DNA from 2 places in the Methylocystis heyeri genome. Region 2 is predicted to be linked to the other one. Evidence: riboswitches for the same ligand, from Rfam matches in the RefSeq annotation. Region 2 holds a riboswitch; the other holds the start of a gene.
What was found. A riboswitch is a leader RNA that binds a small molecule or an ion and turns the genes downstream of it on or off. The one in region 2 is predicted to bind thiamine pyrophosphate.
Positions count from the first base shown of each region.

Region 1: it holds a riboswitch for thiamine pyrophosphate, as region 2 does, so the genes downstream of both, thiC (phosphomethylpyrimidine synthase ThiC) here and H2LOC_RS13270 (FAD-dependent oxidoreductase) in region 2, are expected to answer to the same signal.

Region 1 is NZ_CP046052.1:423,219-430,486, reverse strand. Features, by position in the region: gene H2LOC_RS01865 (Uma2 family endonuclease) at 1-482, shown strand, start outside; gene H2LOC_RS01860 (hypothetical protein) at 475-1,287, opposite strand; gene thiC (phosphomethylpyrimidine synthase ThiC) at 1,327-3,165, opposite strand; TPP riboswitch at 3,244-3,337, opposite strand; gene H2LOC_RS01850 (OmpP1/FadL family transporter) at 3,572-4,996, shown strand; gene H2LOC_RS01845 (Mrp/NBP35 family ATP-binding protein) at 5,109-6,224, opposite strand; gene H2LOC_RS01840 (sterol desaturase family protein) at 6,535-7,266, shown strand.
Region 2 is NZ_CP046052.1:2,907,034-2,914,301, forward strand. Features, by position in the region: gene H2LOC_RS13260 (bifunctional diguanylate cyclase/phosphodiesterase) at 1-2,947, shown strand, start outside; gene H2LOC_RS13265 (hypothetical protein) at 3,059-3,274, shown strand; TPP riboswitch at 3,404-3,538, shown strand; gene H2LOC_RS13270 (FAD-dependent oxidoreductase) at 3,577-4,572, shown strand; gene thiS (sulfur carrier protein ThiS) at 4,556-4,753, shown strand; gene H2LOC_RS13280 (thiazole synthase) at 4,757-5,548, shown strand; gene H2LOC_RS13285 (thiamine phosphate synthase) at 5,545-6,153, shown strand; gene fabA (3-hydroxyacyl-[acyl-carrier-protein] dehydratase FabA) at 6,397-6,918, shown strand; gene fabB (beta-ketoacyl-ACP synthase I) at 6,980-7,268, shown strand, end outside.

The sequences.
Region 1 (7,268 bases), 2.1 Mb from region 2:
ATGAGCTGATCAATGGCGAGGTCGTGTCCCAGTCCGCCGAGCGCGCCGCGCATTGGAAGGTCAAGCTCGCGGTTCATGTCGCTCTGCTCAACGCGGTCCGCGCCGGCGGCCTTAACTGCCATGTCGTGCCCGACGGGGCCACGGTGAGGATCGACGACGCCACCGCTTATGAGCCCAACGCGCTGGTCTATTGCGGCGAGGAGGCGGCGCCTTCCGCGCTCACGGTGGATAATCCCGTCATTATCGTCGAGGTGCTTTCCCCCTCGACCGGGCGCATGGATCGCGCGCGCAAGCTCGCCGATTATTTTCGCCTGCCCAGCCTCGCGCATTATCTGATTGTCGACTCGAACGAGCCACTCGTCATCCACCATCGCCGGCAGGAAGGCTGCGATATCCTCACCCGCATCATCCGCGAGGGCGCGACCTTGCTCGACCCGCCGGGGTTGGAGGTGGTGGTGGCGGAGATTTACGGTGCTAGCTAACCGCATCTATTTTATTTTTGGACGCCACATGTGAGGCGAACAGCTTAATCGCCGATACTTCGATGAAATGAATAATATTCGAGGTGCGAGAACCACGAATTATCATACCGGCTAGGCCAACGAAAAAGCCATTGCCATCGACACCGAGATAGAACACGGTGCCGCCGCTCATCCCATCCGCGTCGAAAGATCCTCGCCGGGACATCGTTAAGCGATGGACATGCGGGGCATTGCTCGGCCCGTCGTAAAACCCCGTAGTCTGCATACAACGCGCATGCACATGAGTGTTTTCGCCAGAGTCTTCATCAAACCCGATGTCCTGAAATTCCGTGGGGTATCCATAAACAATGAAAACCCGCTCTCTACCAGGCTTCCATATTTCCGACTCCTGAATATCAAAGAATTCGCTCCTAAGACTTGGGATTTCATACGACTCTACCGGGAAATTAAACGATCGGACATCAATAAGTTCGTCATATTCTATCTGCTGAGATGCCTCAGCGATTACCATCGAATTACCTGTTATGATCCACTCCCTGTTGTAAGACGGCCAAATCCCGATCTGATCAGGATTAAAGCTTCCAATCTGATGCCCACAACAAAAGAGCAAGCAGCGTTTTTCAAACGCCACTGCGGTGGAGCTGCCAGGATATCCGTAACCCATATCCGTTACCCCAACTATCTTTTTACAATGACGGTGCAGCGTGGTTTCCACTGAGCGCGGCGAGCACCAAAGGCGGCCGATCCGGACCGCCTTACCGGCGAGGTACTCGTCAAAGCTCAAGAGCCTTAAAGGGTGGTTCAAGTGCGCCTCTTCAAGCCAATCAAAAGATTTCCGCGTTAACTACTCCCCCGCCTCCACATAAATCTCGGCGCCTTTTTCCAAAAACTCCGCGCTTTTGTCGGCCATGCCCTGTTCGCGCTCGGCGATGGCGGCGGCCTCCTCGCGCAAGTCGCGGGTGATCTGCATCGAGCAGAATTTCGGCCCGCACATCGAGCAGAAATGCGCGACCTTATGGGCCTCTTTCGGCATCGTCTCGTCGTGGTATTTGCGCGCGGTGTCGGGATCGAGCCCGATGTCGAACTGATCGGTCCAGCGGAAGTCGAATCTCGCCCGGCTCATGGCGTTGTCGCGCTCGATCGCGGCGGGATGGCCCTTGGCGAGATCGGCCGCGTGAGCGGCGATGCGATAGGTAATCACCCCGGTCTTGACGTCGTCGCGGTCGGGCAGGCCGAGATGTTCCTTGGGCGTGACATAGCAGAGCATCGCCGTGCCGAACCAGCCGATCATGGCGGCGCCGATGCCGGAGGTGATGTGGTCATAGCCCGGCGCGATGTCGGTCACGAGCGGTCCAAGCGTATAGAAAGGCGCCTCGCCACAGACGGCGAGCTGCTTGTCCATATTGGCTTTGATCTTGTGCATCGGCACATGGCCGGGGCCTTCGATCATGACCTGGCAGCCCTTGTCCCAGGCGACCTTGGTGAGTTCGCCCAGCGTCTCGAGCTCGGCGAATTGCGCCGCGTCATTGGCGTCGGCGTTGGAGCCGGGCCGCAACCCGTCGCCGAGCGAGAACGAAACGTCATAGCGGCGCATGATGTCGCAGATGTCGCCGAAACGCTCGTAGAGGAAGCTCTCCCTGTGCCTGGAGAGGCACCAGCGCGCCATGATCGAGCCGCCGCGCGAAACAATGCCGGTGACGCGATTGGCGGTGAGCGGCACATGGGCGAGGCGCACGCCGGCGTGGATGGTGAAATAATCCACCCCCTGCTCGGCCTGCTCGATCAGCGTGTCCTTGAACACCTCCCAATCGAGCTTGGTCGCGTCGCCTCCAACCTTCTCCAGCGCCTGATAGATCGGCACGGTGCCGATCGGCGCGCTGGCGTTGCGGATGATCCAGTCGCGAATATTATGGATATTGCGGCCGGTGGAGAGGTCCATGACGGTGTCCGCGCCCCAGCGGATCGACCACACCATCTTTTCGACCTCCTCCGCCACGGAGGAAGTCACGGCCGAATTGCCGATATTGGCGTTGATCTTGACCAGGAAATTGCGCCCGATGATCACCGGCTCGAGCTCGGGGTGGTTGATGTTGGCCGGAATGATCGCCCGGCCCCGCGCCACCTCGTCGCGCACGAATTCCGACGTCACGAATTGCGGGATCGAGGCCCCGAAGCTCTCACCGTCGGCGATGCGCGCCGCGGCGTTTTCGAAAGCGCGCTCGCGGCAGAGATTCTCGCGATGCGCGACATAGACCATTTCCTGCGTGACGATTCCGGCCCGGGCGAATTCGAGCTGGGTGACCGGCCCGGCGCCCGTCCCACGATAAATCGCGCGGGGAGCCGGGCATGGCGGAACGAGATATTCGCCGCTGGCGAAGCCGTTATCCTCGGGCTTTACCGTCCTGCCCTGGTAGTTCTCCAGCCCCTCGCGGGCCGCGAGCCAGGGCCGCGCAGCAGGCAGGCCCGCCGCAAGATCCGGAGTGAACTCAGCGCAGCCATAAGGGCCGGATGAATCGTAGATGCGCAGCGGCGGCTCCCCCGAGGAGGGCTCGAAAGCGATCTCACGATAGGGAACGCGGACCTCCGGAAAGCCCGCAGGCGACGCATAAAGCTTCCGGGAGCGCCCGATCGGACCGGTCGTGACGCTGACCGGCTTTGGGGAATGTTTGTCTTGCGCATTCATGATCTGGCTCCGGTAATCTCGAGGCGGGCGCAGTAGCGGAGAATGCGGCGATGATCCGCGAGCCGATCCCGGCTCTTGATTGGATCGCACTGGCATTCCCTCCGCCGGCATTACCCGGATCAGGTTCTATGGGTCCTTCTCAGCCGCCGCGGCGGCGCCCCTCGCCATTTGGTGAAAGCTAGTGGTTTGTCGGCCCGCTCGCAAGCCGGACCAGCCCGAATAGGCTTTATCACGCCCATGTAATGCGGAAACATAGATGTGGCAAATACGTGACATTCGGGACAAAAAGCGGCGACTGAGCTCCAAACCCTGCTCGAATCAGGAAGTTTTTGTTACGCTCGCGGCTAGACTAGGATCGGCCTGTGCGTGCATGGGCGCAGTCACAACTTCAGCATAGGTCATCCCGATGAGTCAGGATTTTCGGCGCGCGCTCGTGGTTTCGCTGTCGGTGGCTTGCATTTTACCGGCCGAAGCCGGCCTTGCGGCGGAGGGAATAGAGCTCATCGGCTATGGCGCGCGGCAGAAGGCCCTGGCCGGCTCCGACGTCGCCGATTCCAAAGACGCCATGTCGATGGCCGTGAATCCCGCCGGCATCGTCGGCATGGAACGCCAATATCAGTTCGGCATCAGCGCCCTTCTGCCCGATCGCGGCTATCAGGCCAGCGGTCCGCTCTCCGTGGTCGCGCCGGGGGATGTCAGAAGCGGACGTCCGATCTTCCCTGTTCCCAACAACGCCAATGTCCAGCCGATCGACGCCGAATCCGCCTGGGGCACGGTCTCCTACGGCAATGGCGGCATCAACACCGCTTATGACTGGGGGCATTACAAGCCCCCGATTTACGCGCCGTCGCTCTCGGTGGGCCCCTTCAAGCTCGCCGGTCCGCTCGTCAGCCCCTCCCTGGGCGGTCCGCTCGGCGGAGGTTTCGCCGGCATCGACCTCCAGCAGCAGTTTTTCAGCGTGGTCTACGCCCGCAAATTCGGTCCCGTGACCATCGGCTTCGCCCCGACCCTGGCCGGCCAGGCGTTGAACGTTCAGGGCCTCAAGACGCTCGCCCCCTATTCCTGGGATCCCTACCACCTGTCGGACAATGGATACGACTATTCGGTCGGCGGCGGCATACGCCTAGGCCTCCAATACGAAATCACCAAGGAGCTGCGTCTCGGCGTGGCGGGCTCGACGCCGATGTTCATGACCCAGTTCGGCAAATATGCGGGCGCCATCGCCAATCACGGTAAAATGGACATCCCCGCCGAGGTCAGCGTCGGCCTCGCCTATGACATTCTCCCCAATGTCACGGTGATGGTGGATTGGAAGCACATCTTCTATTCGGCGGTTCCCGCCCTCGGGAATCCGACTTTCCCGATTTTTTACGGCACGCTCGGAACCTACGGCGGGCTCGGATTCGGCTGGCGCGACACCGACGCGGAAGCCTTCGGCGTCGAGTGGCGGGCGACGAAAGACCTGACCTTGCGGCTGGGCTATAATCACACCAGCCCCATGATCGGATCGCAGGACGTCACGCTCAATATCCTCGCGCCGGCGATCAGCGAACATCACATCGCGGGCGGCTTCAAATATGATCTGACCAAGAATTCGTCGATCGACTTCGCGACGGTCTATGCGTTCAAGAATTCGGTCAGCGGGCCTGAGAACGTGCCCTTCGCCCGTTTCGCATACAGCACGCCTTTCGGATCGGTTCCGGTGGCCGTGCCGCCGCATTACGCCGCCGGCACGAACATCACCGATTCGCTCAGCGGCCTCGAATTTTCGGTGAGCTATACCTATAAATTCGACCTCGGCGACAACTCCTTCATCCCGACCCATTTCTGACGCATCCGCCTCGCAGCGAAGCCGGATAGGAGCGTCCGAGCTGTGCGTGCGAGGAACCGAAGCGGGACGCATATGGAGCGCCCTCGGCCTTCGCGCCGAGGGCGTTTCCAATTCAACCTTTCACGATCGTCGGCGCCGCGCGCTTCGTCTGGGTTTCGAGCAGCGTTTTCACCTTGGCCGCCAGATTGAGATAGATCGCCGCATGCTCGCCCTGCGGATCGGCGCCGACCACGGGGCGTCCCGCGTCCGAGGTCTCGCGAATGGCGATATCGAGCGGAACTTCGCCGAGGAACGGCACGCCGAGCTTTTCGGCGTCGTGACGGGCGCCGCCATGGGCGAAGATCTCCGACCGCCCGCCGCAGTGCGGACAGAGAAAATAACTCATGTTCTCCACGATCCCGAGGATCGGCGCCTCGACCCGCTGAAACATGCTCACCGCCCGGCGAGCGTCGATCAACGCGATATCCTGAGGCGTCGAGACGACGACAGCGCCGCTCATGGGAACCTGCTGCGCGAGCGTGAGCTGCACGTCGCCGGTGCCGGGCGGCATGTCGATGACCAGCGCGTCGAGCGGGCCCCAGGCGACGTCGCCGAGCATTTGCGTCAGGGCCTGCGAGACCATCGGTCCCCGCCATACCATCGGCACGTCTTCCTCGACCAGGAAGCCGATCGACATGACCTTGACCCCATAGGCCTCATGGGGAATCATTTTGCCGTCCGCGACCTCGGGCTTGCCGTGCAATCCGAACAGGCGCGGCGCCGAAGGGCCGTAGATGTCGGCGTCGAGCAGGCCGACGCGCCAACCCTGCGCGGCGAGGCCGAGGGCGAGATTGGCCGAAGTCGTCGATTTTCCGACGCCGCCCTTGCCCGACGCCACACATATGATGAAGCGGATGTTCGCCACAGCCGCCGCGAGACCTTGGCGCGGCGCCCCCTGCGGCGGATGGGCGTGACCGTGATGGCCGCCCTGCGCGGCAGGCTGCGGCGCGCGCTCCGCAGTCAATGTGACGACGGCTTTTTCGACGCCGGCGAGCTGGGCGACGGCCTGCTCCGCCGCGAGTCTGACCTTCTCCCACAGGTCGGCCCTGGCCGGGTCGCCGATGATCGAGACGAAGGCTTTGCCGCCGACGACATTTATGCCGCTGACGACGCCCGCCGCGCTCAGGGGCCGGCCCGCCGGATCCGCCACTTTCTCCAAAGCCTTCAGGACGTCAGCTTCGTTCGCCACAACCTTCGCTCCTCGCCGATTGCTCAATTACGCCAGCCGGCGGAGCCGGCTGTGACACGTATTGAAGATGCAGCCCACAACGTCAACAAACTCTCAGCGCCGTTTTTCGTGCAATAAGCGCGCCGCAGTTATCCCCTGCGCTGAAATAAAAGCTTCATCTTCACGGGAATTTATGCCAAGAGCCTCGGTCGTCCGGATTTCGGGGAATCAGGAGCTATCTCATTTTCGCGTAATGACGGGAAGTCTATTTATGCCTTCTGAACCTGCGCTTCCACTTTTTCCACTCGCATTGTGGATATGGATCGTTCAAATGCTGGCCTACCACGGCTTTGGTCTGTGGTTCGAATGGCTTGACCGCAGCGGTTCATTGTCTCGCTACAAGACGCGCCCCGCAGAACGGATGAAATACTCCAAATTGCTTCCGCGCGTCCTGGCCAACCAGGTCTTCGTGCTGCTGCCCGCCATGCTGCTGACGCAGTGGAGCGGGCTCGCTTTCGTCGGTTCGGAGCATGTGGCGCTCGCCTCGGCGCTGCTGGGCTTCGCCGGCCTCACGATCGGCCACGACATCGTGCAATATGTCGCCCATCGTTTCATCCTGCATCGCCCCGACTTGATGCGGCGGCTGGGTCACTCGCTGCATCACTCCACGGTCGGAAGCCGGGGGATAAGCGCCTGCTATATGAGCGCCGCCGATTTCTTCCTCGAGATCGTCTGCCCTTATCTGATACCGCTTGCAGCGGTGGGCGTCGGCGGCTCCAATTTTCTGTTCCACGCCGTGGTGGTCAGCGCCGGCGCCTTCGGCGGACTTTACGAGCACTCCGGTTACGATTTCAGTTGCGTTTTGCGCCAGCGTTTTGACGCCGAACCTGCGAACCGCCTGCGCACAATGCTGGTGAAACTCATAAGCTCCCAGGCCCATGCCGCTCATCACGCGCGGGGCAATGTCAGTTTTTCCGACGGGTTCGGCTCCTCGAACATTTGCGACACCCTGTTTGGGACACGCTGGGATCTCGTCCCGGAGCGCAAGCGCCGGACAGCCTGAAG
Region 2 (7,268 bases):
AGGCGTCGAGCCTGCGCCGATCGTCCCCATAGGCAAGGACATCACGGCGCGCCAATTGGCCGATTTCGAGTTGACGCTCCTCCAGAGCGCTTGCGAGCAATCGTCCGAAGCATTGTTCGTGACCGATAGCCGGACTCGCTTCATTATCGTGAACGCCGCCGCTTGCCGCTCGCTCGGATACAGCCGCGAGGAACTTCTCGGAATGACGCCGCTGGACATCGATCCAGACGTGACGCACGAGGCGATCGAAAAACTATTGACGCCGCCAGGCGATTTCGCCCTGGAAACAAGGCATCGCGCCAAGGACGGACGGATATTTCCGGTGGAGGTCAAAGGCGCCGTTTTCGAAACGAACGGCGAAAAACACATCGTCGCCCTGGCGCACGACATCACCGCGCGCAAGCGTATGGAGAACACGCTGCGTTTCATCGCCGATCCCGGCGAGCCTAATTTTCTTGCTGCGCTCGCGCGTCATATCGGCGAAGCGCTCGGCGTCGCCTATGTCGTGATCGATCTGTTGTCGGCAAATTCGGGCGTCGCCGAAACCATCGCGTTTTACGCCAAAGGCGACATCGCTCCCAATGTGAGCTATGAGCTGGCGGGCACGCCTTGCGAAGGGGTCGCCGCCAAGCGGACCTGTTGCTATCCTTCCGGCGTGCAGGAGCTCTTCCCAAAAGACAGACTGCTCGTCGAGATGGGCGTCGAGAGCTATGCGGGCGCGCCTTTGTGGGATTCGACCGGAAAACCGCTCGGCTTGATCGCGGTCATGGACACGTCGCCCCTCGCCGATCCTGCGGCCGCGACGCAAATCCTGCAACTCGTCGCGCCGCGCGCCGCGGCGGAGCTGGAGCGTTCGGAGAGCGATCGGCAATTGCGGCTGGGCGAGCAAACCTTTCGCAGCCTCGCAGAGAATTTGCCGGATATGGTGGTTCGCTACGACAGCGATTTCCGCCGCACTTTTTTGACCCGCTCCCATGAGACGCTCACCGGCATCCCAACCCAGTCGCTGCTGGGCAAAACGCCGGTCGAACTCTGGTCCGCGCCGAACGGCCCCGAAGGCGCAGCGGCGTTTCAGGCGCAACTGGCGGACGTCAGGGATTCCGCCGAACCCAGAGAGTGGGAAGTCAACTGGATCCGCCCCGATGGGAGCCTGGGCGCCGTCGAAGTGCGCGGCGTGCCGGAGTTCGGCTCCGACGGCAAAGTGAGCGGCATCCTCACCGTTTCGCGCAATGTCACCGCCAAACGCGGGATAGACACTCAGCTGCGCATGGCGGCCAGCGTGTTCGGGACCGCGCGCGAAGGCATTCTCATTACCGATCCGGCCGGGCGCATTCTCGACGCCAATCCAGCCTTCACCACCATCAGCGGCTATGATCGCGACGAGGTTCTGGGCAAACGACCCAGCCTGCTTTCATCCGGCGCCCAGGACACGGCGTTCTATCAGAGCATGTGGTCGACTCTGCTCGCCGAGGGCTCGTGGAACGGCGAGTTGACCAACCGTCGCAAGAACGGCGATCTCTTTGTCGAAAACCTTCACATCGAAGCCGTGCGCGACGAAGCGGGCAAGGTGAAACACTACGTCGGAATTTTTTCCGACGTCAGCCAGCTCAAAGCGCATGAAGAATATCTTCAGCACATCGCGCATCACGATGCGCTCACCGGACTTCCGAACCGGCGGCTTCTGACCGACAGGCTGACGCGGGCGATCGCCCAGGCGAAAAGTTCCGGCGACATGCTGGCGGTGCTCTATTTCGACCTCGACGGCTTCAAGCCGATCAACGACAATCACGGCCACGGGATCGGCGACCAGGTTCTGATCGACGTCGGTGAGCGTTTGTCTCGGACCTTGCGCGCGGGGGATATGGTCGCGCGCATCGGCGGCGATGAATTCGTCGCGCTTCTGATTGGGGTCGGCGATACGCGGGAATGCGAGAACACGCTTCGTCGCCTGCTGGATGTCATCAACAGCCCTATCGCAATCGACGGCAATTGCTTTTCCCTTTCGGCGTCGGTCGGCGTCAGTCTCTACCCCGCCGACGACAGCGACGACGCCGACATGCTGCTTCGCTACGCCGATCAGGCGATGTATTTCGCCAAGGCGTCGGGGCGCAATCAATTCGTCTTCTTTGGTTCGCAGGCGCGAAGCAAGATAAGAGGCGACAATCAGATGGTTCATGATCTGCGCCATGGATTGAACCAGGGCCAGATTTCGGTACATTACCAGCCGATCATCGACGTAAAGACGGGGCGCATCGTCAAGGCCGAAGCTTTGGCGCGCTGGAGCCATCCCGTGCAGGGCGTGATCTCGCCGTCTGAATTTATTCCGATCGCGGAGACCGGCGGCCTGATCCACGAGATCGGGGATTTCGTGTTCAAAGAGGCCGCGCGCGTCGCCCTAAGCTGGAGCAAATGCGCCGGCGCGCCGGCCTGCGGACATCCGCGCATCAGCGTCAACCGTTCGCCCCGCCAGTTTTTCGGCCGCGACGGCGTGGCCCCTTGGGTGCAGCACCTGATCGACAACGCCATTCCCGGCGAACTGCTCGGCGTTGAAATCACCGAAGGTCTGCTGCTCGAAAACCAGCCGGAAGTTCTTGCGCAATTGAAGCAGTTGCGCGCGCTCGGCGTCGCCGTATCGCTCGACGATTTCGGCACCGGCTATTCGGCGCTGTCCTATCTTAAGAAATTCGACATCGACTATCTCAAGATCGATCGTTCCTTCGTCCGCGACATCGTCGAAGACGAGCATGACCGCGCCATTGTAGAAGCCATCATCGCCATGGCGAAGCGGCTCGGCATCGAACTTATCGCCGAAGGCGTCGAGACCCGCGAACAGGCGGATTTACTGGCTGCGGGCGGCTGCAATCTGGCGCAGGGATTCCTCTATGCGGAGCCGTTGCCGGAAAAAGACTTCCTCGACTTCGTTCTCGCATCCGGGGCCTCCTGCTAGGGCGCGTTCGGTTTAGTTTCAGGCCGACCCTCGCAGCCACGACGGCCCTTGACGCCCGTCCCGAGCGGCCAATCTCCAAAGCTATGTTCCACCCAGGCGACGGAGACGCAGATGAGCTCGGAATGGGTCAAATTGACCCCGCAGGGCAAGCCCAACCAGATCGTCTATGTGAATCTGAACCGGGCCAGCTCCATATGGTCGTTCGAAGGAGGCGCGGAGATCTGGTTCCGGGCCGATTCCGGCGATGAAGGCTACGCCCGGGTCAGGGAAACCCCGGACGAAATCATCGCCAAGCGCAAAGAGCGCAGAAGCGCCGAGCGGTCGTAACCCGCAATCCGCGACCTTGTTGCGGCTTGAACCCGCCCGGTCCGCGGCGCTAGAGTCTTTCCGGTTCAAATTGAACCGCGTTTTCTTCACGCGAAGCGGTTCCCACTTCGCCCGAAAACACTCTATGCTGAAAGACGCCAGGGGAGCCCCGCCCGGCGACGTTTGGGGCTGAGAGGCCGAGAATGCGCCATAGGCGGCGCGGCGCGGCGACCCTTATAACCTGATCCAGCTCATACTGGCGTAGGGAGGAAGAATGCCCCGAAGAATCGACCAGCGCCCGCTCGGCGGGCAAGCGCTTCGTCATGCGCATTGAAATTTTGGGCGCAGGCGTCGCCGGCCTGACCGCCGCCTTCGAGCTTGCGCGCCAGGGCGCCGAACGCGGCGTCGAGATCGAGCTGGTCGAGACCCGGCCTCAGGCCGGCATGGGATGTTCGCGCTTCGCCGGCGGCATGATCGCTCCCTGGTGCGAGCTGGAGACGGCCGAGCCCATCGTGGCCGAACTCGGCGCGGAAGCGATCGACTTCTGGGCGGACCTCGGCCTTGCGACGATCCGCGGCAGCCTCGTCGTCGCCCCGCCCCGCGAGCCCGCCGAGCTGCGGGATTTTTCGCGGCGCACCAGAAACTTCGAGGCGCTCGACGCCGCCGGCCTCGCGCGGCTGGAGCCGGACCTCGAAGGACGATTCGAGAGCGCGCTCTATTTTCCGACAGAGGCGCATCTCGATCCGCGAGCGGCCATGGCCGCGCTCGGCGAACGGCTGGCGCATCTGGCCAACGTAACCTTGCGCTTCGGCGCCGAGCCGCGCGGCGGAGCGGACTGGACCATCGACTGCCGGGGCTTTTCCGCCCGGGACCAGCTCGCCCGGCTGCGGGGCGTCAAGGGCGAGATGCTGGTGCTGCGCAGCGAGGAGCTGAAACTCTCTCGCCCGGTGCGCATGCTCCATCCGCGCCGGCCGGTCTATGTCGTTCCGCGCGGAAACGGAATCTTCATGATCGGCGCGACGATGATCGAAAACGAGGAGGCCGCGCGCGTCACGGCAAGATCGGTGGTCGAGCTGGTGAATTCCGCTTTCGCCATTCACCCGGCCTTCGCCGAAGCCGAAATCGTCGAAATGGGCTCGGACGTGCGGCCCGCTTATCCCGACAATCTCCCGCGTCTTACGCGGCGGGGCCGCGCTCTCTATATCAACGGACTCTATCGCCACGGCTTTTTGCTCGCGCCGGCGCTCGCGCGCCGCGCCGCCCGGGTGGTTCTCGAAGACGCATGGTTTCCGGAGGTCTGCGATGCAGATTCGGATTAACGGCGAAGAGCGCGAGGTCGCCGCCGCCACGCTCGAAGAGCTGCTGGCCGAACTCGGCTATGGGGATCAGCTGGTCGGCACGGCCCTCAATCTGGACTTCGTGCGCGCGAAAGACCGCGCCGATGCCCGGCTGAAGCAAGGCGACGCAGTGGAAATTCTCGCTCCGAAACAGGGAGGCTGAGCGTTGGACGATCCGCTGACCCTCTATGGTGAAAAATTCGCCTCGCGGCTGCTGCTCGGCACGGCGCGCTACCCTTCCCCGGCGATTCTCGCCGATTCGATCAAGGCCTCGGGAGCCGAGATAGTGACCATTTCCCTGCGCCGCGAGGCGGGCGGCTCGCGCGCGGGCCGAAGCTTTTGGGACCTCGTCCGCGAGTCGGGCGCGAAGGTCCTGCCGAACACCGCCGGTTGCCGCACCGCCAAAGAGGCGATCACCACGGCGCAGATGGCGCGCGAGGTTTTCGGCTGCGACTGGATCAAGCTCGAGGTCATCGGCGACGAGGACACGCTTCAGCCCGATCCCTTCGGGCTGGTGGAAGCGGCCCGCAGTCTTTCCGCCGAGGGCTTTCGGGTCTTTCCCTATATGACCGAAGACCTCGTCCTCGCGGAAAAGCTGCTCGGCGCCGGCTGCCGGGTGCTGATGCCCTGGGCGGCCCCGATAGGCTCCGGGCGCGGGCTCAACAACCCTTACGGCCTGCGCGCTTTGAGAGCCCGCTTTCCCGAGGCCCCCCTGATCGTCGACGCGGGGATCGGCGCGCCCTCCCACGCCGCGGCCGCGATGGAGCTGGGCTACGACGCCATTTTGCTCAACACGGCGGTCGCACGGGCCGGCGATCCGGCGACGATGGCCCGCGCCTTTGCGCTTTCAATCGAAGCGGGACGCGCGGCCTGGCTCGCCGAACCGATGACCCCGCGCGATCTCGCCGAGCCCTCGACGCCGCTCATCGGCCGCGCCTTCGACGAGGGCGCGGCGTGACGCTCGACCCCTTCTACCTCATCGTCGACGACGCCTCCTGGCTCGAGCGCCTGCTGCCCGTCGGCGTGAAGCTCGTGCAACTGCGCGTCAAGGATCGCCCGGAAAGCGAGATTCGGGCGCAGATCCGCGCGGCGCGCGGCCATTGCGAGCGATACGGCGCGCAGCTCATCGTCAACGACTATTGGCGCCTCGCCATCGAGGAGCGATGCGACTTCGTTCATCTCGGACAGGAAGACTTGGGCGGCGCCGATCTTTCCGCTCTGCGCGAAAACCGAGTGCGGCTGGGCGTTTCAACCCATGACCAGGCCGAACTCGATCTGGCGCTGGCGCTTTCGCCCGATTACATCGCCCTCGGGCCCATTTACCCGACTCTGCTCAAGCAAATGAAGTTTGGGCCGCAGGGGCTCGATCGTCTCGGCGAATGGCGGCGGCGCTGCGGCGCGACGCCGCTGGTCGCGATCGGCGGGCTGACGCCGGAACGCGCCCGCCTTTGCCTCGCCGCCGGCGCGGACAGCGCCTGCGTCGTGACCGACATCCTGCGCAACGCCGACCCGGAGGCCCGGACGCGGGAATGGCTACAGGCCACGGCCGACCGGCGCGGCTAACGGGGCGCGGCCACGAATGTCAGGAAGCTCAAGAGCTTCTTTAAAAAAAGCGCCCTCTCCCGCTCCACGCGCAGGGGCGGCAGGCGCGCCGATTCGGATGCGAGCCGCCCTCCTCGAGACTTTGACGGCGCCAGCCCTTATGTTACGAGGAAAATCCACCGCCGGCCCGCCGGCGCTTCGAGTGCGGCGGGCCGGCCATAAAAAGCGGGCGAAAAGCCCCAGGAATCAGAGGGAACGCGACCCATGAGCGAACGGCGCTCGTCTTTTGGCTATGAAGATCTGCTGGCCTGCGGCCGCGAGGAGCTGTTCGGCCCTGGCAACGCCCAGCTTCCGTTGCCGCCCATGCTCATGTTCGATCGCATCACCGAAATATTCGAAGACGGCGGCGAACACGGCAAGGGCTATATGCGGGCCGAACTGGACATCAAGCCTAGCCTGTGGTTCTTCGATTGCCACTTCAAGGGCAATCCCGTCATGCCCGGCTGCCTCGGGGTCGACGCGCTGTGGCAGATGGTCGGCTTCTACCTCGCCTGGCTGGGCAATCCCGGACGCGGCATGGCGCTCGGCGTCGGCGAAGTGAAGTTCACCGGCCAGGTCCGCCCGACCGTGAAGACCGTCGCCTACGGCATCGATTTCAAGCGCGTCTTCAAGGGCAAGCTCGTGCTCGGCATCGCCGACGGCTGGGTGGCGGCGGACGGCGTCCGCATCTACGAGGCCAAGGATCTGCGCGTGGGCCTCGCCAAAGAGGCCGCTCCGGCGCAATAAGCCTCCGGGAACAAGCCCGGCGCAATAGAAGCGGCAGACAGCCGCCTGGGGAGTCGAAACTATGAGACGAGTCGTCGTCACCGGTATGGGAATCGTGTCGTCCATCGGCGACAATGTCGAGGAGGTGACCGCCTCCCTGCGCGCCGCCAGATCGGGCATCGTCCGCGCCGAAAAATATGCCGAACTCGGATTTCGCTCGCAGGTTCACGGCATGCCCAGGCTCGACGCCAGCAAGGTGGTCGACCGCAGGGCGATGCGCTTCCATGCCGCCGGCACCGCCTGGAACCATGTCGCCATGGAACAGGCGATCGCCGATTCGGGCCTCGGCGAAGACGAGGTCTCCAACGAGC